DNA from 3 places in the Thioalkalivibrio sp. ALMg13-2 genome. Region 2 is predicted to be linked to each of the others. Evidence: predicted binding sites of a transcription regulator. Region 2 holds the regulator's gene; each other region holds the start of a gene.
What was found. Region 2 encodes FliA, which starts transcription of late flagellar genes. Its sites were predicted from a motif close to GCTAAAGTTNNNNNNNNNNCNGCCGATA; they were not measured.

Region 1 (7,642 bases), on a different contig from region 2:
CTGACCCTGACGCATGCTCTGGTTGGCCAACACCATGGACATGAACTGGGTGTGGTCGTCGGCCGAGGTGACGCTGACGAACAGCTTGGAGGGCTCATCCGCCTGCGCAACTGTGCCGGCACCGGCGAGGGCGAGAAGGGCGGAAGCGGCTAGAGTCTTGATGGCTCGCATGGAAGCTCCTGATCGGTTCTTAAAGTGGAATGCCAGAATATAATCGTATGCTGATACTAAATGCAAAAGAATGCGTCTAGATCGCGTTTGCCGGGCCACCCCGCATGGGTCCACCTTCGTCGGGTGGAGGCATCGCGGGCAACTTAAATCTGGGAGTGCGTTCGGCGGCTGGAGTTCCTGGTGCCCTGTGACGAGCCCCCATTTTCCGCATCGCAAGCTCGGATCGCGCGGCTGCTCCTGACGGATCCGCTTCTTCGGGTACTTTCTTGCAAGGCGGTGGCGATCCGCCTGGCAAGTCGCAACCCTGGACCCGAAGCCGAGCTCACGGTGCCCTATAAGCGTGGGGGTCAGCCAATGCGGTAGGCGGAGGCCAGGTCGCGTACGCGCGAGGCGATGTCCGCGACCTCCTGGCTGGCGGTGGCCGTCTGGCGGGCCCCGTTGGCGGTATCGCCGGTGATGTCATTGATGGCGTAGATGTTCCGGTTGATCTCTTCGGCCACCGCGTTTTGTTCTTCCGCCGCGCTGGCGATCTGTGTGGTCATGTCGCTGATTCGGCCGACCGCCTGGACGATGGATTCCAGCGCCTCGCCGGCGCGTTCGGCGTCGTTGCTGGTGGCCTCGGCCATTTCGCGGCCGCGGCCCATCGCGGTGACGGCGTTGCGGGTACCCGCCTGCAGCGACTCGATCATCGCCTGGATATCCGCCGTGGAGTCCTGCGTGCGCGAGGCGAGGGTACGTACCTCGTCGGCGACCACGGCGAAGCCGCGTCCCTGTTCGCCGGCGCGGGCGGCCTCGATGGCCGCATTCAGGGCCAGGAGGTTGGTCTGCTCGGCAATGCCGCGAATGACGTCGAGCACCGAGCCAATCTGCTGCCCCTTCTCGTCCAGGTTGCGCACGGATTCCTCGATGGTCGCGACTTCGCCCGACAGACGTCCGATGTCGCTGACCACCGTGCGCACCACTTCGCCACCCGCGCGGGACTCCTGATCGGCTTCCTGGCTGGAGGACGCGGCATCGGAGGCGTTGCGCGCGACCTCCTGCACCGTCGCGGCCATCTCGTTCATCGCCGTCGAGACCTGTTCGGTCTGCGAGCGCTGTTGGTCGATGTTCCCGTTGGTCTGGGTACTGACGGCGGACAGCTGTTCCGCGGCAGAGGCCATCTGGTCCGTCAGGGTGCGCAACTCGCGGATCGAGTCCTGGAATTGGTCGAGCATACTGTTCAGGGCGCCTGCAGTGGCGCCGATCTCGTCGTCGGAGCGAACGTCGACCCGGCGCGAGAGGTCATGGTGCTCGGCGATCTCCGTGAGTGTCGCGCGCATCCGCGAGATCGGGAGTGCCACCGAGCGATACGTCCACACCCCGGTGACCACGACGATGATCAAGACCACCAGCATCAGCGCGCCGCTGCGCACCAGAACCTGGGTGTAGAACGCCGATACCCGCTCGGCCTCGGTCCCGGCAACATCGATCTGCAGGTCGACCAGCTGGGTAATCTGGTCGCTGATCGGATCGATGGTGTCGTACAGGGGACCGTTGAAGGCGTCGAGCTCGCCCTGGACATCGCCGGACATCCCGCCAAGAGCCCCCTCCAGACGGTCCAGGTGGGCGTTGGCTGCGCGGAACAACCCGCGGGCACCATCAGCCAGTTCCTGCTCACGGGGCGTCAGGGTCGTGGCCAGGTAGGCATCCCAGATCTCGGCGATCTCCTCTCGTGCCTCACGGACGTCGGCGAGTGCCTCTTCCGCCGTCATCCGTCCGGCGTCCGCCTTGTTGACCGCGTCGATGACCAGCACCGCATAGTTGTCGGCGATGGTCTTCAGCTGCTGCAGGGGCACGACGCGGTCGTGATAGATGTTCTGCACGCCCTCTTCGATGTTGGCTGTGCCGCGTGCGGCCAGGGCCGCCAACAGCAGGAGCGCGGCCACGGGTACCACGATGGTGATGACCAGCTTGGATCGAACAGAGAGCGAGCGGAAATTCATGGGCGGTCCTTGTGTGGCCAGTATTGTGAGCAGCCCGCAACCTCGGGCCTTGACCACTGTAAACGGCCTGGCCGGCCAAACCTTGAGGTGGATCACCCGTTGCGACGTCCGCTAGAGTCCGCTGCCAGCCGGTTCGAACGGGTGTCGGGCCTGCGCGGTTGGCGGCGTACTTGCCGGGGGTTCACCGGCGTTTTCTGCGGGGCCGACTGACGAAGCAAAAGGCAAGGTTTGAACCCGAAGGTCGCGAAGGTCTCGCGTTCTACTTCATCTCGCGGACGGTCCGGACGACAGGGTCTCGCGGATGCGCCGCACGTCGCGCACATACTCCAGCATGGCCGTCATGGCATCGGCGAACAGGTAGGCCGCGAACAGGACCAAACCGCCCGCGAACAACCCGGCGAGGGGCCAGAGGATCGCCGTCAGGATGGCCAGTCCCCAGCTCGCCGGTTCCACCAGCTCGGCTTCAAGGCCGAACGCGGCCACCGCGGTGCCCGCAAAGGGCTCCACCGCTGTCAGGGAGATGACCGACAACGCCAGCGCGAGCAGCACGAAGGCAATCGCCAGCAGCTCGCCGACCAGCCGTGTGCAGACGACAACGCAGGTGATGGCGGGATAGTCCCGCGTCTCCAGCGCGCCCAGTGCGCGGGCCCTTCGCCACAGGAGCACGACCCAGGCCAGCACTGCAACGGCAAAGAGGGCCTGCAGCAACACCAGGGATGCGACCGGCCAGGGCACCTGCGGCGTTTCCTGTGCCAGCGCCCAGAGCGTCACCGATGTCAGTAGCCCGCCCAGGCCCGTCAGGACCGCGATACCGCGCAGCCCCCATCCCGCCAGCCGCTGCAGGGGGAGTGCGCCCTCGGTCCCGCCGGTTGTCTCGTCGTTCACGGCCGTCTCCCTGTCGTTCGCATACGGCCACACGATAGTGCCCGAAAACCGGCCCCGTCAGGTCGCGGGAGAGCGCCTGGGTCAGTCCTTCTTGCCGAGCAGGTCGGCGAAGCCGTGGTTGACGTCCCGGTGGCCTGCCTCGTCGGCGCGTACCGCGCGGATGACGTCGGACAGGCGGGCATCTTCCGGAAGGTTCCAGTACTGGATCGCGCGTGCCGGCGCGGCGACGTTATCGAGCCCGCCGGACTCCACTTCCTCCAGGTACTCGGTGTAGCTGACGACCGCTTCCTCTTCGAAGTAGCCTACGATCCGGTGCGCCGTACGCGACGAGAGGATGTAGATCATAAAGAACAACGTGTAGAAGAAGCCCTGCGCCAGGATGATCAGGAAGCGCTCCAGCCAGTTGGGCGAGGTGATCTCGATGAAGGTGAGCAGGTGCATGCGCTCGTTCTCGGCCTCGTCCATCAGCGTGCGGATCCATCCGTGGTCATCCTCCATGCGCCGCAGCGAGCGCAGGTGCTGCAGCGTGGCGCCCACCATGCCGGGGACGCCCGCAACCGTCTCCAGGACCACGGCGCGGTGTCCGTAGCGCCGGGCAAAGAAGGTGTCGGCGAAGAATCGCATCAGCGAGGTAAAGCCCCGTGCGACGCGGTCGGAGAAATCACGGGGTTCGTGGTGGCGGCTCAGGTCGATATCGTGGTCGTTCGGCATGCTGCCCCTAACGCTGATCAGTGCGCCGTTTCAGGCGGCAGGTATCCATGGAGCATAGAACCCGCCGTCTGAAATGTCGTGGGGCCGCTTCACAGAGCGTGAAACCTCAGGCATGACAGAAGCCCGGACCGGGTTTCTGATGTCCAATGTCGAGGTTGTGGATCGGGCGGTGCAATCGGGGGAACCGGGAGCCGAGAAGGCGGCCTCAGAGAGAGGCGAACATCAAAGGAGAGCGCATGGCGAACGAAACGAGCAAGCCGCAGCTGGAGATCAGCGTGAACGCGGCGCGCGAACTGGTCGATATCGGCCTGGCCGTGTTGCTGGATATCCGTCAGCCCTTCGAACTGGAGCTGGAAGGCGCGGTAGAAGGTGCCGTCCCTGTGCCCCTGTTCCGCCTGAAGCAGTTGCTGGGTCGCGAGCTGTCCGAGGAGGAACAGGAACTGCTGGATGCGGACGAGCCGGACGAGCGGGATTTCCAGCACTTCATCTCCCTGATCAACCGCCACCACGTCACCCAGGACCAGATCCTGCTGTGCCTGTGCAACAGCGGCCGCCGCAGCCTGCGTGCCGCAGAGCTCCTGCGGGACCTCGGGTATGCACGCTGCCTTTCCGTCCGGGAAGGTTTCCGCGGCTGGACCAGCAAGGGAGACACATGATCCATTGGCATGTTCGCCAGTGTTGATCGCGGATATGGGCTATCTAAGGAGGTGAGTAGGGGCGATTTCGCCTCAATGGTCACCGTTTCGGGCCCTGACCCGGGGCCGTCCCCGTCATGACCGTCAATGGGCGCCGGCCGGGTGATTCTACGGAGGGGCGCTGCCATGCTGCGACTGCCGGCCGTTCCGTTTGCCCACCAATCCTGGTGCTGCCGACTGCACATCGTCGCGCTTGTCGGGTTGGCTCTGCTTGTCGGAAGTCCTCTACTGGCGCATGCGGATGGCGCCGAAGACTGGCTGGCCGCCATTGCCGAATCACCGCTGGGCGAGCCGATTGCCGTTACCTCCACTGTGCAGGGCGGCGTCGTCGAGGGGGCGGTGCACGCCCGGCTGCCGTATTCGTTTGCGTTGGTGGCCAGTGAGCTGGAAGCGCTTTCGGCGTGGTGCGAAATCACCGTCCTGCACATCAACATCAAGAGCTGCGTCTACCGCGAGGGGGCGGACGCCTTGCTGCACCTGTACGTGGGCCGTGCGCGTTACGAGCAGGCGGAGTATGCAGAGCGTGTGGAGCTCGTCAGGCGGTCGGCCCAGATGGGTGAGGACTGGCTGCTGATCGAGCTGGAGGGCGATCGTGGGCCCTACGGAACCCGGGATTACTCCATCGTCGTCCACGTCGTTCCGCACGACACGGGGACCCTCGTCAACCTCGAGTATTCGTTGCGCTTCGGGGTGATTGCCCGGCTGGCCGCGCTCGTCTACCTCGCCACCGGGGGGCGCGAGCGGGTGGGTTTCACCGTGGTCGGTTACGAAAACGGCGAGCCACAATACATCGGCGGCCTGGAAGGCATGATCGAGCGCACCGTCATGCGTTTCTATCTTGCACTGCAGGCCTGGCTCGACGTCCGCGACCGGCCGGCTCAGGAGCTCCTTTTGGCCCGCCTGGAACGCTGGTTCGACCTGACCGACGAATACCCGCGCCAGCTACGCGAGCTGGACCGCGAGACCTACCTCGAGCAGAAGCAACGCGAGTACGCGAACCAGCAGAGGCTGCAGGATGCCCCACCGCCCCGCCGGCGCATCCTGCCCCTGGATTGACGGGCTATCCGAATCTCCCTGACCTTGCAGCTCGACCAGGAGGCGGGTGTCGTGTTCTTCCGTCGTCGGCCGCACGGGGGTGTGGGTCAGGGGTGCTCCGGTGCGTCGGCGTAATGCTGGCGGGGGCGGTCGAGTTCGAGCAGCTCCAGGCGGTGGTTGCCGGTCGGATGGGGCCCCGAGGGGCCCTGGACGAGGAGGGCGAGGCCGTCGTCGATGCCGTGCTCGGTGAGCCACTGGCGCGCGAAGTCGTTCCAGTCGGCGCGGTCCTCGGCGACATCCACGGGGTGGACACCGTAGGAAAACTGCAGGCCCTGGGCGGTGGCCGGGTTCGGGGTGAAGGCGGCGATCCAGCAGGGCAGGCGCAGTCGCGCGATGCGCCGGGCGGTGGCGCCACTGGCCGTAGGCGCCAGGGTGACCCGTGGCAGGCGCCGCTGCGCGGTGTGCAGTACGCTGCGCGCGATGAGGTCGACGGCTCGGTCAAGACCTGCCTCGTCAGGGTCGTCCGGGCCGTCGGCGCCGATGCCGCCGTCGCGTTCCGGTTCGATGGAGCGGGCAATGGCCGCCAGCATCGCCACGGCCTCCACCGGGTAAAGCCCCATCGCCGACTCGGCGGAAAGCATCACGCAGTCGGTGCCGCCGAGGATGGCGTTGGCGACGTCGGTGGCCTCGGCGCGGGTAGGGCGGCGCGAGGCGACCATGGACTCCAGCATCTGGGTGGCGGTGATCACCGGGCGGTTGTGCTGGTTGGCGCGTCGGGTGATGCGCCGCTGGGCGAGGGCAATGCGCGCGATCGGAATCTCCACTCCGAGATCCCCGCGTGCCACCATGATGCCGTCGGCGGCTTCGAGGATGCTGTCGAGCTGCTCCAGCGCGGCGGCGCGCTCGATCTTGGCGATGATGAAGGGGGCGTAGTCCAGTGCTTCTGCCGCCTTGCGCACCGCAAGGATGTCGTCGCCGTCGACTACGAAGCTCTGGCTGACCGCATCCACGCCGTGTTCCGCTGCAAACCGCAGCCATTGGTGGTCTTCCGTGGTGAAGGCGCGGATGCCGAGATCGATGCCCGGCAGATTCAGGCCCTTGCGCGAGCGCAGTTCGCCGCCGGTATGCACGCGGCAGATCACTTCGCTGCGCTCGACCGTCACCACCTCCAGCTCGATGAAGCCATCGTTCAGGAACAGGGCATCGCCCGGCTGCACCGCCTCCGGCAGGCCCGCGAACGACACGCTGACCCGCGAGGCATCGCCAATGCAGTCCTCGGTAGTCAGGGTGATGGTCTGGTCGGGGTGCAGTTCGATCGGCTCTTCCGCCAGTTCGCCGATACGCATCTTCGGACCGGGAAGGTCACCGAGGATCGCGACGCGGGTGCTGTTCGCCTGCGCGGCGTCGCGGATGCGACCGATCAACTCGGCATGGTAGGCGGCATCGCCGTGCGAGAAATTCAGCCGAGCTACATCGAGCCCGGCCAGCATCATGCGCCGCAGCGTCTCTGGTGCATCGGACGCGGGCCCAATGGTGGCAACGATCTTGGTCTTCTGCGTGGGAAACGGCATGGGCGGGTTATTCATCCGGGCGGTGTCTTAGGAGGGTAGACCGTACCGCGGATACCTGTCGCCGTGCCCGTGGCGTGTCCATGTGCGGCCGCTGGAATCGGTAGACGGCCTTCGTAGACGACCCTCAGTGCGATGCGTCCGCTTTAATCGTGGCGTAACCCTGTCGGAGCAGTGATAGCGGCCCGTTGAGTCGAACGTTCGGACCATCGGAACAACATGGGTGTCCTCTTATTCCTGGTCCTGGAGCAAGAAGGATGAGGGAGATAACAGCACAACCCATCGAGCGGTTTCCGTTTATTCGTTCATGTCTTCGCGCTTTGAGCGCTCCTCCTGACGTCGCTTGCGAATGGTGCTGGACTTTATGAATGGCAGGAGTTTCAGCAGCCCCGTAACAAGGCGTGAACGATAGTACTCGACGCGTACGATGAAGCGGACAGCCCAGTGTTCCTTACCCAACTTTTCCTTGGCTTCTGTTATCGCGGCACTGCTGCCGGCATTGCGGACGCTGGCCAGACGGAACAGTTCAATCTGTCGGAGCAGGGCCGTGTGTCGCAGCAGCGGCAGGGGGCGGAGAAGTCGGATCAGGCGAGTG
Region 2 (7,642 bases):
GACTTCGTGGTCGGTGGCAACTACACCGTGGGGCTGGTGGTGTTCGCGATCCTCATCATCATCAACTTCGTGGTGGTGACCAAGGGGGCCGGGCGCGTGTCCGAGGTCAGCGCACGCTTCACCCTGGATTCCATGCCGGGCAAGCAGATGGCGATCGACGCCGACCTGAATGCCGGGATCCTCACCCAGGAAGAGGCGCGCAAGCGCCGCGAGGAGATCGCCAGCGAGGCGGACTTCTACGGCTCCATGGACGGTGCCTCCAAGTTCGTTCGCGGTGATGCGATCGCGGGGATCCTGATCCTGTTCGTGAACATCATCGGCGGGCTGACTATCGGTGCGGTGCAGCACGGCATGTCGATCGGCGATGCCGCCACCAACTACGTGCTGCTGACCATTGGCGACGGCATCGTCGCCCAGATCCCGTCGCTGGTGCTGTCTTCTGCCACCGCGATCATCGTGACCCGCGTGACCAGCAGCCAGGACATGGGTCAGCAGGTCTACGGCCAGATGTTCTCCAACCCGCGGGTCCTGTACGTCGCCGGTGGCGTGATCGGCGCGCTGGGCCTCGTGCCGGGCATGCCGAACGCCGTGTTCCTGGGGCTCGCGGCGCTGATCTTTGGCTGGGCCTACCTGCTCAAACGCCAGGGCCGCGAGGTCGAGGCGGAGGTGGAACGCATCCCGCAGGAAGACGAGGGTGGGGCACGCTCGGAGGATCGTGACCTGACCTGGGAAGATGTCCCGCCGGTGGACCTGGTCTCCCTGGAGGTCGGCTACCGCCTGATCCCGCTGGTGGACCGTACCCAGGACGGCCAGTTGATGGGGCGGATCAAGGGTGTGCGCCGCAAGCTGTCGCAGGAACTCGGCTTCCTGCTGCAGCCTGTGCACATCCGCGACAACCTGGAGCTGAGCCCGAACGCCTATCGGATCAGCCTGCTGGGCGTCACTGTGGCGGAGGCCGAGGTGTTTCCCGATCGCGAACTGGCGATCAATCCGGGCGAGGTCTTCGGCACCGTCCCGGGTACCCCGACCAAGGACCCGACCTTCAACCTGGATGCCCTGTGGATCGATCCTTCGGATCGCGACCAGGCCCAGGGTGCCGGTTATACCGTGGTCGACTGTTCGACGGTGATTGCGACGCATCTGTCGCAGGTGTTCCGCGAGAACGCCCACCGCCTGATCGGACACGAGGAGGCACAGCATCTGCTGGATCAGCTGGCGCGCCATTCGCCGAAGCTGGTGGAGAACCTCGTGCCCAAGACGCTGTCGTTGTCGATCGTGCTGAAGGTGTTGCAGAACCTGCTGGCGGAGCAGGTCTCGATCCGCGATCTGCGGACGATCGCCGAAACCCTGGCAGACGACGGGGTGAAGAGTCAGGATCCCGGCACTTTGACCGCTGCGGTGCGCGTCGCGCTGGCGCGCTCCATCGTCCAGGACCTTGTAGGACCGGAGGATGAGCTGCCACTGATCGCCCTGGACCCGTCGCTGGAACAGCTCTTGCATAAGTCCCTCCAGGGCAGCTCGGGCGGCACGGTTGGACTGGAGCCCGGGCTGGCGGAACGGCTGCAGCGTTCGGTTGCTGACGCGGCGCGCCGCCAGGAGACAGCCGGTCAACCGGCGATCCTGGTGGTGGCACCGGAGATCCGTTCCTGGATTGCCGGCTGGTTGCGCGGCGCGGTTCGCAGCCTGACCGTCCTGGCGTTTACCGAGATCCCCGACAACCGGCGGATTCGGGTAGTGGCCACGGTCGGTCAGGAAGAAACGCAAAAGCAGTCCGCATGAGACATAGGGGTTCCGCCGCGTGAGCGGCGCAGGAGATCAAAGCATGAATGTCAGACGATATCGGGCCCGGGACATGCGCGACGCCATGCGTCAGGTGCGCGAACAACAGGGAGAGGATGCCGTGATCCTCTCCAGTCGCCGGGTGGATGGCTGGCTGGAGGTGGTCGCCGCCCTGGAGGATGGCGAGTCCTCGGAGCCAGTTCGCGAGCAGGAGGCTGCAAATCCGGCCCGCGAGGCACGTACCGCCGACCGCGCGCCGAATTCGGTGGCGCCTTCCTGGCCGGCCGACCCCGAGCTCACGGCGATGCGCCAGGAGTTGCGCGACCTGCGCAGCCTGATGACGCGTCAGTATGCGGAGAGCGACCAGGCCCGCTGGGCGGCCCGCCATCCGCTGGCTGCGGAATGCAAGGCACGCCTGATCGACCGGGGCTTCAGTGAATCGCTGGCCCGCAGTCTGGCGGGCAGCATCCTCGATGACAGCTCCCCCGAGCAGGCTTGGGAACGTCTCCGCGCGCGGCTTTCGGGCGCGATTGCCACGCATCGCCCGTCGATCCTGGACGAGGGTGGGTTGCTGGCGATGGTGGGGCCGACCGGGGTCGGAAAGACCACCACGCTGGCGCGGATCGCGCTGCGCCAGATCCGTCGGATGGGACCGGATTCGGTTACGCTGGTGACCCTGGATAGCCAGCGCATCGGTGCAACACGGCAGTTGCAAGCCTTCGCTCAGATGGCGGGGATCTCGGTGCGCGTGCTGCAGAATGCGCGCGAACTGCGCGAGTTGGCGCGGCGCGTGGACGATGGCCACCTGATCCTGGTGGATACCGCCGGGCAGGCGCCGCGCGCGGTGGAAGAGGAGTCGCTGTTCGCGCATCTGCCGCCGGATATCCGCGCCGAGAGCTGGTTGGTCGTGTCGGCCACGACTCAGGGCAGTACGTTGCGGCGGGTACTGGAGGCATTTCGCAAGGCGGATCCTTCGGCGTTGGTGCTGACCAAGCTGGACGAGGCGGAACAGCTGGGCGAGGTCCTGTCGGTACTGCTGGATCAGCACCTGGGACTTGGGTTCGTGAGCGATGGCCAGCGCATCGCCGAGGATTTTCACCGGGTCGATACGGGGTATCTGACCCGCATGGCGCTGGACGACGACGCGGAGGGCGCGCGGGCGGCTGGCAATGCACGCGAGACCTGGGCCGCCGAGCGGCTTGCGGAAATGGAACCGCCGCGACGCTCGCGCTCGCCTCTGCGCCCGGCGCAAGGGGCCGAGCCGGCAACACTGGAACTGATTCAGCCGGTTGGAAAGGGGCGCTATGCCACGCACTAACAAGCCGTTAAAGGTCATTGCGGTCGCCTCGGGCAAGGGCGGGGTGGGCAAGACCAACGTCTCGGTCAATCTGGCGGTCGGCCTGGCCCGGTTGGGCCGCGAGGTGATGCTGTTCGATGCGGATCTGGGCCTGGCCAACGTGGACCTGTTGCTCGGGATGCGCCCGGAGCGCACCCTGCATGACCTGGTGACCGGCACGGTGGACAGCCTGGACGATGTCCTGGTCCAGGGGCCGGACGGGGTGAAGGTGGTCCCGTCGGCCTCGGGTATCGCGGCGATGGCGAACCTCACGCCGGCCGAGCACGCGGGCCTGATCCATGCCTTCAGTGCCTACCGCAAACCGCTGGATGTCCTGATCGTGGATACCGCTGCGGGCCTGCAGGAGTCGGTGACTTCGTTCTGCCGGGCGGTACAGGAGACCCTGGTAGTGGTCTGCGACGAGCCGGCTTCGATTACCGATGCCTATGCCCTGATCAAGGTGCTGCACCGCGATCATGGGCTGCGGCGTTTCCGCATGGTCACCAACATGGTCAGTGGCCGCGAGGGTGCGGAGCGGCTGATGCAGAAACTCAATACCGTCTGTGGCAATTACCTGCCGGAGGTGGTTCTGGACCTGGCCGGCTATATCCCCATGGACGAGCATCTGCGCAAGTCCGTGCAGAAAAGGGCGCCGGTGGTTCAGCAGTATCCCGGCAGTCCGGCCGGCAAGGCGTTTGCCGAACTGGCGCGGACGGTGGACCGCTGGCCAGTAGGTGGGGGTGACCACGGGGGCGTCGGGTTCTTCGTGGAACGAATGCTGCAGAGCGCATGATGACGACGCGTAATCGACTTTCCGGCTACCAGGCGACGTCCACCGCGACCGGTGGACACGAGAAGTTGATTGCCGATCACGTCGAACTGGTGCACCGCATTGCGCACCACCTGATGGCCCGCCTGCCGGCCTCGGTCCAGGTCGATGACCTGATCCAGGCCGGCATGATCGGTCTGCTGGAGGCGGCGCGGCAGTTCGAGGGTGGGCAGGGGGCGACCTTTGCCACCTACGCCGGAATCCGCATCCGCGGTGCGATGATCGACGAGCTGCGTCGCAGCGACTGGACGCCGCGCTCGGTGCATCGCAACAGCCGGCGCATTGCCGCCGCGATTCAGAGCGTCGAGGCCCGCGAGGGGCGTGCGGCGCGTGGGAGCGAGGTGGCGGCCGAGCTGGATGTGCCCATTGATGATTATTACGACATGCTCAAGGACCACGCCGGAGCCCATCTGTTTGCACTGGACGATCTCGGCGGCGGGGATGACGGGGCCGATCGCGTGATTGAGGGGCAGGAAGTCTCTCCGTCGCGTAGCCTTGAGGCTGGCGAGTTTCGCGAGGAGTTGGCCGAGGCCCTGGGGGACCTGCCTGAACGCGAACGCCTGGTGCTGTCGCTGTATTACACCGAAGAACTGAATCTGCGCGAGATCGGAGCTGTTCTGGGCGTGACCGAGTCACGCGTGAGCCAGATTCGCAGCCAGGCGGTCATTCGGCTGCGTGCGCGCATGGGGTCGTGGCTCGAAGACGGCTCGGCTTTGCAGTTATTCTAAAACTCACCTTACGAATCCCGGAGTGACGTGTGGACAAGGGAATGAAAATTCTCATCGTGGACGACTTTTCCACGATGCGGCGCATTATCAAGAACCTCTTGCGCGATCTTGGCTTCAATAATACGCAGGAAGCCGACGACGGCAGCACCGCGCTGCCGATGCTGCAAAATGGTGATTTCGACTTCCTGATTACCGACTGGAACATGCCCAACATGCCGGGCATCGACCTGCTGAAGGCCGTCCGGGCGGACGCCAACCTGAAGTCGATGCCGGTGCTGATGGTGACGGCCGAGGCCAAGCGCGACCAGATCGTGGAGGCTGCGGAGGCGGGTGTGAACGGTTATGTGGTCAAGCCGTTTACCGCCGAAACGCTGAAGGAAAAGATCGACAAGATCTTCGAACGTATTGAAGCACAGGGCTAAGGATCGCCCGGTGGTGAATACGGAGTCCGTCCATCTCGCTTGCGCGGGTGGACGGACTCCGGCTCCTTCAGCGCCGTACCAGCAAGAGGCTCCTCATGACTGAACAGGAACACCCCCCACGCGACGGCCAGCTCGAGCTGGCCCGGCAACTGGTGCAGACGCTCGAGGCGGGCGACGACGTGGCGGCGCGCGCGCTGGTGCAGGATCTTGCGCGCCCTTACGACCGCGAGCTCTTCGATGAACTGGGCAAGCTGACGCGCGACCTCCACGAGGCCTTGCAGAGTTTCCGTGGCGACTCGCGTCTGGTAGAGCTGACCCAGGCGGAGATCCCGGATGCGAAGGAACGCCTGAACTACGTGGTCACCATGACGGAGCAGGCCGCGCACGCCACGATGGGCGCCATTGAGTCGAGCCTGCCGATCGCCGAGTCGTTCAGCCAGCAGGCGGCCGACTTGACCGCCAAATGGACGCGCTTTCGCAACCGGCAGCTCTCGGTGGACGAATTCCGCGATTTCGCGCGTGAGCTGGATAGCTTCTTCGGGCAGGCGGGGGAGGACGCCGAGGAGTTGCGGCGTCTGCTCTCCGAGGTGCTGATGGCACAAAGTTATCAGGACATTACCGGCCAGGTGATTCGCCGGGTGATCCAGTTGGTGACCGATCTCGAAGAGAACCTCGTCACCCTGATCCGGCTCTCTAGCGGGCGCATGGAGCAGGTGGAAGCGGCCGAGGCGTCCCTGGATCGTGGCGAAGAAGACCGCGAGGCGGACCGCAAGGGGCGCGGTCCCAGTGTGCCCAAGACTCAAGATTCCAGCGCGGATGTCGTTCAAGGACAGGACGAGGTGGACGATCTGCTATCAAGCCTGGGCTTCTAGCAGTGCACCTCATACGACTGGCGCCACGGGACCGGAGAGACTGAATGGCCATCGACCCCAATGACGAAATCCTTCAGGACTTCCTGATCGAGGCCGGGGAACTGCTGGAGGGGCTCAACGAGCAACTCATCGACCTGGAGCAGAACCCGGACGACCGGGATCTGTTGAATGCGGTATTTCGAAGCTTCCATACCATCAAGGGTGGCGCCGGGTTTTTGAGCCTGGATGCGCTGGTGACGGTGTGTCACCACGCCGAGGATGTTTTCAATTTGCTGCGCAACGGCGAACGCCGTGCCGACAGCCATCTGATGGACACCATGCTCCGCGTGCTGGACTCCCTGAACGTCATGTTCGGGGATCTACGCTCCGGAGTGGATCCGACCCCGGCCGAGGCCGACGTGGTCGAGGACCTGCGGCGCATGGCGAAGAACGAAGACGTCGCCGGGGATACCGCCGCGGCGCCGCCAGCGCCTGAACCGGCTCCCGAGCCGGTGGCCCCGGCCTCGGCCGCCGGTGACGCCATGGTGGGCGGTGGGGAGGAGATCACGGACGACGAGTTCGAGGCCCTGCTGGATACGCTGCATGGCGACGGTGCCCCGGCGCCCGTGGATGCGGCCGCGCCGGGCGGCTCCGGGGCCGGCGAAGGCCCGGGTGGCGGCCAGGATCCCGCGAGCGGCGACCTGATCAGCGACGACGAGTTCGAGAATTTGCTGGACGAGTTGCAGGCCAAGGGCGGAGGTCCGGCGACGCCCGGGCCTGCTGCGGGCGACCCTGCGGAACCGATGCCGGTCGAACCCGCCGCAGCGGCGGCAGAGCCGGAAAAAGCGGTAACGCCGGAACCGGCGGCCGCCGGTGGGCGCTCGGCGCCGCAGGGCGAGACCTCCGTGCGCGTGGATACCGAGCGCCTGGACGAGATCATGAACCTGGTGGGCGAGCTGGTACTGGTGCGAAATCGCTTGAGCATGCTGCGTTCGCAGCATGTCGACGACGAACTGGGCAAGGCGATCAGCTCCCTGGCGCTGGTGACCTCCGACCTGCAGAGTTCGGTGATGAAGACCCGGATGCAACCGGTGAAGAAGGTCTTCAACCGCTTCCCGCGCGTGATCCGGGATCTGTCGCGGAACCTCGGCAAGGAGATCGAACTGGAGATCTTCGGTGAGGAAACCGACCTCGACAAGAATCTGGTCGAGGCGCTGTCCGATCCGCTGGTGCATCTGGTGCGTAATGCTGTGGACCATGGCATCGAGACGCCCGATGTGCGCGAGGCGGCGGGCAAGCCGCGCAAGGGTACGGTAGTGCTCGGGGCGGCCCAGGAGGGCGATCACATTGCGCTGCTGATCAAGGACGACGGCGGTGGCATGGATCCACAGGCCCTGCGGCGCAAGGTGGTGGAGAAGGGGCTGATGGAGTCCGCGATGGCCGAACGCATGACCGATCGCGAGGCCTTCAACGTGATCTTCATGGCCGGATTCTCCACCAAGACCGAGATCTCGGACGTCTCCGGCCGCGGGGTCGGCATGGACGTGGTCAAGACCAAGATCTCGCAGCTCAACGGCACCATCGAGATCGATTCCGAGATCGGCGTGGGGACCACGCTGCGGGTGAAGCTGCCCCTGACCCTGGCGATCCTGCCCGCCCTGATGGTGATTCTGGACGGCCGCCGTTTTGCGATCCCG
Region 3 (7,642 bases), on a different contig from region 2:
AAGCACATGTGCATGACCATGCGCGGGGTGGAGAAGCAGCACTCCTCGATGGCGACCTCGGTGATGCTGGGCGCCTTCCGCGAGGACGGCCGAACCCGGCGCGAGTTCCTGAACCTCATCCGCGGCAGCCGCGACTGAAACCCCGACCGGGCGGAGGCGGGCGCGTTCAGCGCAGCGGGATGCTGAACGAGATGTAGTTGACCCCGGCCATGCGCATGTGGCGAACGTCCTGCGCCAGGCTGTTCAGCAGGTAAAGGCCCAGCTCGCGCAGCGATTGTTCGTCGCTGGCCGTCCACTGGCGTGCCTCGCGCAGCGCGGCCTCGTCGACCTCGGCCGCGGCGGTGCGATCGATCATTTCCACCGCCAGCGTCTCGCCTTCGCGTTCCAGACGTACATCGACCGGCCGGCTGCGTCCCGGCTCGCGGGCTGCCTGCTCGGACAGATGCATGAAGACCTCCTCCAGGGCGATCTGCAGTTTGACCGATTGCTTTTCCGGCAGGCTCAGGCTTTCGCCGAATTCCTGCGCCATGGCATGGACCTGTGGCAGGGAATCCGCCTCGGGCTCGAAGGTCGCGCGTCGATGCGGGCGGGGCCGCAGGTTGAAGATCATGCTGAGTGCCACCGCCACCGTGCCGCCGGTGGAGACGCCGTTATTCAGAAACGGGCTCAGCGCCTCCGGGATCAGGTGGTGAAAAAACAGTTCGTTCTGGAAGATGAAACCCGTCGAGAAGGCGACACCGATGATCAGCCCGCTCTGGTAGTTGAGGCCGTCCTGGGCGCACAGGCGGATCCCCGCGACGAACAACAGGGCCAGCAAAATGAGCAGGAACGCGCCGAAGACGGGGCCTGGCAGCGAGATCATCAGCATGTTGAGCTTGGGAATCAGCGCGATCAGCGCGAGAAAGGCGGCGAAGTAGTAGCCGACCCGGCGGGCGGCCATGCCGGTCAGCTCGATCGAGGAGACGCCAATGCCATAGGTCGTGTTGGGCAGTGTGCCCAGGCTGCCGGCGATCATGTTGCCCAGGCCGTCCGCATACAGCCCGCCGCGCACGCGGTCGTGGTCGATCTTGCGCGGGGTGCGGTAGGAGTTGCGCTGCGCGACCTGGGTATCGCCAATGGACTCCACCGCTCCGACCAGGGTCACGATCGCGAAGGTCAGAAGCAGCGTGAACCAGGTGGGCGAGAACTCGAAATAAAAGCCGGGCCATTCCAGCGGCGGCAGGCCGAACCAGGCGGCCTCGGTGACCTCCGAGAAATCCGTGACGCCGAAGATCATCGCGACCACGATCCCGGAGCCCAGTCCCATGATGGGCGCCCACAGCCGCAGCAGGCGTCCGCCGAAGACCGCCACGAGAATGGTGAACCCGAGTGTGAACAGGGCCACCACCAGCGCCCGCCAGGTCCCCTCGTAGTCTCCTTCACCCTGCATCATGTCGGCTGTGGTGGGGATTACGCCGAGCACCACCAGCATGATCACGACCCCACTGACGGTGGGCGTGATGATGCGGCGGAATAGCCCGAGATAGCGCGCGAACAGAAACTGTACCGGGGCCGACAGCACTGCAAGGGTGCCGACCAGCGCCATGCCGCCGACCAGGGCGGCCTCGATGCCCACGGCCAGGTAGGCGGTCGAGGTCCCCATGAAGATCAGGTAGCCCGATCCGATCGGGCCGACGCGGCGGACCTGAATCAGTGTGGCAAGCGCGCTGCCGATGAGGGCGGCGAATACGGTCCACTGGGTCGCGGCCAGATCGAGACCGATGGCGCGGGCCAGGATCAGGGGGGCGATGATGATGGCCGGTGCGACCAACAACAGGCTCTGCAGCGCACTGATTGTGCATTTGACCGGAGGCGGGTGATCGTCCACCTCATAGATGATCTTCGACTGGGAAGCTTCGGCCACGGTGCCCCCTGGGCGCGGTTGGCGAAAGCGCGCAATCATAACAGCCACGTGGTGTCGGGAGCCCAGGAGGTTTTGGTTGGGCGTTGCCCGCGAGTCGTTGGGGACGGGCAACCAGACAAAAAAAGACCCGGCGCAATGGCCGGGCCCAAGATCGTTCAGACACCCGTGTGATGGAGGGTTGTGATCTGAACGGCGGGTCATCGGCTGCCGTTGCCACGAGCCGATGATTTCCGCATCTTGTATAAGTGGACAGGGACTGTGGAAACAGGTTCCTGCCACCCGCCGCAAGAATGTGGCATGCGTCACATTTTCTCCCCCCCTGGCACCACGGAGTCGCGATGCGCGGTCTTGAACAGATCCCCTGGCTGTATGACGGCCTGATGGCCGGTGCCGATCTTCTGGGGCTGCGCCGCTGGCGACGGCGCCTGGTCGAGGGCGCCGAAGGCCGGGTGCTGGAGGTCGGGTGCGGGACCGGGCGCGATCTGCCGCTGTACGCGGATCCGACGCAAGTGATCGGCATGGATCCGGACCTGGCCGCGCTGCGGAGGGCGCGACGCCGTGCGCCGGCGGTCCCGCTGGTGGTGGCGAAGGCCGAGGCGCTGCCATTTGCGGATGGGGTGTTCGATAGCGTGGTCTCCGGCCTGGTTTTCTGCAGCGTCCAGGACCCGCCGCGGGCCCTGGGCGAGGTGCGCCGGGTGCTGGCGGACGGCGGCGCGTTGCGCATGCTGGAGCATGTGCGCCACACCCGCCCGCTGCTGGGACGGGCCCAGGACCGGGTGCAGCCGGCCTGGACCTGCGTCACCGGCGGTTGCCATCCCAATCGCGATACCGAGGCCGCGGTGGAGCAGGCCGGGTTCTGCATCGAACCCGAGGATCGCGTGGCCCGTGGCGTGATGCGGCGCTTTGCCGCGCGGGTCTGCAGAGCGCCCGAAGATCCTGCCGGACGCAACGCCGGGAAGATTGACTGAAGGTCGAGGGCCTTGTTCACCACGAAGGGCACGCAGGCGCGAAGAAGGGGAAGCATCGGCAACGAGAGTTCCGGTGCTGATCGTCGTTCGTGCAGTTGTGCGTTGAAAATCCTCCCGCGTGCGAAAAAATCGTGCATGGAGGCTCAAGTCTTGCGGGATGCGGCCGTCACCTGGGACAGGTCCGTCGTCCTGAGCGCTGGCGGGCCTGTACATTCAGATTCCGGGAGTACCAGGATGGACGCAAGCGCGATTGCCGCAATGGCCACCCAGCAAAGCCAGCAGCAGCTGGCCATGCAGAAAGATGTGGCCCTGCAGAAGAAGGCGATGGAGTCGCAGGAGATGGCCGCTCAGTCGATGCTGGAGGCGCTGCCCGACATTGGCGAGATGCAGGCCGCCACGCAGGGTCTGCCGGCAAACGTGGGCACCAACATCAACACGACCGCCTGACGCCCCCCCCAGTCCTTTCGCCCTGCAAGGCCCCGGCGCGTTACTGCCCGGGGCCTTTTCGTTTCCTGATTGGCAACGAGCGTCAGCCAGGCTCAAGGCCCGTGCGGGCCCGGGTCTCCAGGCGCCTCCTGCATCGTCATCCCGGAAACCGCGCAGCGGTTATCCGGGATCTCCACGGTATGAGTGACCCGTACGTTGGGGCTAGAACGGCGTGTGGAGATCCCGGCTCTGCGCTGCGCTACGGCCGGGATGACGCGGAAGTGTTTTGGTCCCGGGTGTCGGAGCCGCTGCGTCCGGATGCCCCCGTACCCCGCGGTCACGTGGTCTTCCGTCCGGAGCCGTCGCGCCCTGCGCGGCAGGCCGGGAGCCTGCCATGCTCCGTGCCCTGGGTGCCCTCTGTGGGTACACGCCCCGGTGTTTCCTTCGTCTCTTTGAGTGCTTCGTGGTGAACCCATTCAGGCGGCCGTCCGTTACTGCCGCTGCGCCTCGAACTCGATCATCAGTTCGACCTCGTCGCCAACGATGTCGCGGGTCAGGCCGTAGGTCATGCCGAAATCGGAACGATCAAAGCTGCCACGCATCGACGCCCCCAGCACGTACGGGCGGCCGAACAGGCCACCCAGCGGGAACGGGTAGCGCCCGACCTTGTTGATGGTCACGTCGAGATGGATGGTGCGGGTCTCGCCCAGCAGCTCCAGGCCGCCGCTCAGGCGCCCGGTGTTGTCGCCGGTGGGCTGGTAGCGCGTGGCGGTGAAGCGCATCTCCGGGTATTCCTCGACGTGCAGGAAGTCCTCGTTGCGCAGGTGGTCGTCGCGCTCGGCGTGGTTGGTGAACACGCTGTCGGTCTTGATGACGAAGAAGCCGCCCTCCAGTTCGCCGGAGTCCGGGTCGAAGGTGAACTCGCCCTCGGCCTCCAGGAACATGCCCATGACCTTGGCGTAGCCGGCGTGATCGACCAGGAAACCGACTGCGAAGTGGTCGGGGTCGATGACCCAGCGGTCGGCATCGGCCAGGGCGGCAGCGGGCAGGGCGAAGGTTGCGGTCAGCAGGCAGGTCAGGAGCGCGGAGCGCAGGCGGCTGGAAAAGCGGTGGTTGCGGGCGTCAGTCATGACACACCTCCGGTCGGTGGCGGTACAGCCAGTGGATATCCACGGCAAAGGACAGGCCGAGGGCCAGTAGCCCGGCCAGGGCGATGGTGATGGCGGCGCTGGCGGGCAGGCCGGGGATCAGCACCAGAAGCAGCACCACGGTCTGCAGCACACAGACGGTCTGGCGGCGGCGGCTGGGTGGCAGCGCCCCGGCCAGCCAGGGCCAGGGGCGGGCGGCCAGCACGAAGGCATAGCGCATCAGCCCGATCAGGATCACCCAGGGGCCGACTGCGGTCATCTGCCAGGCGAGCACGGACAAAGCCAGGATCATCGCTGCGTCCAGTTCCATGTCGAAGCGGGCCCCGAATGCGGTGGCGCTGTCGGTGCGCCGCGCGACGGCCCCGTCGAGCCCGTCCAGCAGCAGGGCCAGACCCGCCAGCGCAATCACCCAGAGGGCCAGCAATGGGTCACCCGTGGCAGGGGGGACGAATACCAGGGCCCCCAGGGGTGCGGTCAGGGCGGCGCGCAGCAGCGTGACCCGGTTGGCCGGGCCGGGGCCACGCCCGTCCCGGGCCAGTCCGTCCGGGGGGGTGGTGGTGGCGAGCAGGGCGCCGAGCATGAACCAGAGCACGACAAAGCCGAGGATTGCGTGTGGGCCCAGTTCGGCGTGCAGCATCAGCGCCGCCGTGACGACCAGGCCCAGCAGGCCGGCGACGAGCCCGTCGGCCGCCCAGACGCGGAGACCGGTCCGTATCCGTGCCGCGGAGCGACGTTTGGCGGTGGATGATTCCATGTGGGGATTGTAGCCCTCCGTTGGAGGTCTCCGGGGCCTTGCCTTGCGACCACGCCGCGCGCCGGGAGTTGCCGCGTGGAATACGCTTCGCCCACACTGCGCGGATGATGACGCCGCCTTGCACCCTGACCTTGCAGTGCCTCCGGTGAACACGCCAGCTCCCGAACAGGCCTTCTGGGTCGTCGGTCCCGGCACGGGCGAACTGCGCCCGGAGGCACTGGCGGAGCCGGTGTCGGGGGAGGTGCGGGTGCGCACGCAGTTTTCCGCGATCAGTCGCGGGACCGAGTCGCTGGTCTTTCATGGCCGGGTCCCCGCGAGCCAGCATCAGGCAATGCGCGCGCCGTTCCAGGCGGGCGAGTTCCCCGGGCCGGTCAAGTACGGATACATCAGCGTCGGAACGGTCGAGGCGGGGGGCGAAGGGGATGCGCTGCTCGGGCAGCGGGTGTTCTGTCTGTATCCGCACCAGAGCGCCTACGTCGTTCCCGCGGACGCGGTGGTCCCGATCCCGGATACGGTGCCCGCGGAGCGCGCGGTGCTGGCGGCCAACATGGAGACGGCGATCAACGCAGTCTGGGATGCGCACCCCGGTCCGGGGGATCGCATCGCCGTGATCGGGGCGGGGGTGGTCGGGCTGCTGGTGGCCTGGCTGCTGCGCGCGATCCCCGGCACCGAGGTGACGTTGATCGACCCCAACCCCCAGCGCGAGGCTGTGGCGGCCCGGCTGGGGTTGAGCCTTTGCACCCCGGACGCGGCGCAAGCGAATCCGGACTTCCAGGGCCTGGACGGGGTCGTGCATGCCAGCGGCAACCCGGCCGGGCTGGAGCAGGCGCTGGCGCTCGCCGGGGTCGAGGCCCGGGTGGTGGAGATGAGCTGGTACGGCGATCAGCCGGTGCCGGCGCCGCTGGGCGAGGCCTTTCACTCGCGGCGGCTGACGTTGCGCAGCTCGCAGGTCGGACGCATCCCGCCGGAGCGCGCGGCGCGCTGGGACTATCGCCGCCGCCTGGCGCTGGCGCTGTCGCTGCTGACCGATCCGGCGCTGGATGCCCTGATCAGTGGCGAGGATGCGTTCGCGGACCTGCCGACGGCAATGCAGCGTGTCTCCGGGCCCGAGGCCGAACGCACGCTCTGCCACCGGATTCGTTACTGACCCCTTTTCCGTTCAATTCGACCTGCGGGGAACTGCCCGATGTACAGCCTGAACGTCCGTGATCATTTCATGATCGCCCACAGCTTTTCCGGCGAGACCTTTGGCCCGGCCCAGAAGCTCCACGGCGCGACCTACGTGGTCGACGTCACCTTCCGCCGCAAGGCACTGGATGCCGACGGGCTGGTGGTGGATATCGGCCGCGCCAGCGAGGTGGTCAAGGCCCTCCTGGCCGATCTGAACTACCAGAACCTGGACGAGCGCGAGGAGTTTCGCGGCCAGAACACCACCACCGAGTTCCTCGCCCATGCGTTGCATCAGCGCGTGGCGCGCGCCATCCATGCCGGTGAGCTGGGCGAATCGGCCCGCGAGCTGGACGCGGTGTGCGTGACGCTGAACGAGTCGCACGTGGCCTGGGCCAGCTACGAGGCGGCACCCTGAGCCGAATGCGTGAGCTCGGCCTGGTGGTGCCGGGGTCGCTGGAGCAGCGCACCGGCGGGTATCGCTACGCTGCGCGCATGGTCGCGGGCTTGAGGGCGCGCGGCTGGACGGTGACGGTGCGCGAGCTGGAGGGGGCATTCCCCGGGCCGAACCCGGCGGCCGAGTCGGCCCTGGACGCCGCGCTTGCGGGCTTTCCCGATAGGCGGGCCGTGCTGCTGGATGGCCTGGCGGCGGGTGCCTTTCCCAGGGTGCTGGCCCGCCACGCCGAGCGCCTGCGTCTGATCTATCTGCTGCATCACCCGCTGGGTCTGGAGACCGGGCTGGAACCGGCGCGGGCCGATGACCTGCTGGCGCGTGAACGCGCCGCCGTGGGTCAGGTAGAGGGCGTGCTGGCCACCAGTGCCTTCACCGCCGGGCAGGTGGCCACCTGGGGGGTGTCTTCCGGGCGGCTCCAGGCGATACCGCCGGGGATCGAACCGCGGCCGCAGGCGTTGGGGCCCGGTCCCGGCGAGCGGCCGCTGCTGCTCTGTGTGGGCTCGGTCGTGCCGCGCAAGGGCCAGCTGGAACTGGTGCAGGCCCTGGCGTGCATACGGACCACGGACTGGCGGGCGGTCTTGGTGGGTTCGCGGGTGCGGGACGCGGCCTATGTGCAGCGGGTGGAGGCGGCAATCACCGAGGCCGGGCTTGGAGACCGGATCGAGTGGGCCGGCGAATGCGATGATGCGGCGCTGGAGGGCTGGTACGGGCGGGCCTCGCTGTTTGTCCTTCCCAGCGCTTACGAGGGCTTCGGCATGGCCTATACCGAGGCAATGGCGCGCGGCCTGCCGGTGATCGGTACCACCGGTGGGGCGATCCCTG

Region 1: the regulator FliA is predicted to act here: its motif matches at 2,214-2,241, upstream of F618_RS0103035 (methyl-accepting chemotaxis protein).
Region 3: the regulator FliA is predicted to act here: its motif matches at 3,013-3,040, upstream of F618_RS0105455 (putative motility protein).

What each region holds. Positions count from the first base shown of each region.
Region 1 covers NZ_KB906102.1:75,522-83,163, forward strand. Annotated here, with positions in the region: gene F618_RS0103030 (DsrE family protein) at 1-171, opposite strand, end outside; gene F618_RS0103035 (methyl-accepting chemotaxis protein) at 519-2,153, opposite strand; gene F618_RS0103040 (hypothetical protein) at 2,418-3,038, opposite strand; gene F618_RS0103045 (alternative oxidase) at 3,120-3,749, opposite strand; gene F618_RS0103050 (rhodanese-like domain-containing protein) at 3,986-4,405, shown strand; gene F618_RS0103055 (hypothetical protein) at 4,571-5,500, shown strand; gene pyk (pyruvate kinase) at 5,587-7,050, opposite strand; gene F618_RS0103065 (ion transporter) at 7,345-7,642, opposite strand, start outside.
Region 2 covers NZ_KB906103.1:50,073-57,714, forward strand. Annotated here, with positions in the region: gene flhA (flagellar biosynthesis protein FlhA) at 1-1,779, shown strand, start outside; partial or broken gene flhF (flagellar biosynthesis protein FlhF) at 1,823-2,915, shown strand; gene F618_RS0104035 (MinD/ParA family protein) at 3,084-3,908, shown strand; gene F618_RS0104040 (RNA polymerase sigma factor FliA) at 3,905-4,672, shown strand; gene cheY (chemotaxis response regulator CheY) at 4,714-5,094, shown strand; gene F618_RS0104050 (protein phosphatase CheZ) at 5,190-5,966, shown strand; gene F618_RS0104055 (chemotaxis protein CheA) at 6,011-7,642, shown strand, end outside.
Region 3 covers NZ_KB906104.1:170,666-178,307, reverse strand. Annotated here, with positions in the region: gene folE (GTP cyclohydrolase I FolE) at 1-138, shown strand, start outside; gene F618_RS0105465 (uracil-xanthine permease family protein) at 167-1,903, opposite strand; gene F618_RS0105460 (class I SAM-dependent methyltransferase) at 2,242-2,871, shown strand; gene F618_RS0105455 (putative motility protein) at 3,106-3,318, shown strand; gene F618_RS0105450 (YceI family protein) at 3,789-4,427, opposite strand; gene F618_RS0105445 (CDP-alcohol phosphatidyltransferase family protein) at 4,420-5,199, opposite strand; gene F618_RS0105440 (zinc-binding alcohol dehydrogenase) at 5,336-6,346, shown strand; gene F618_RS0105435 (6-carboxytetrahydropterin synthase) at 6,386-6,784, shown strand; gene F618_RS0105430 (glycosyltransferase family 4 protein) at 6,790-7,642, shown strand, end outside.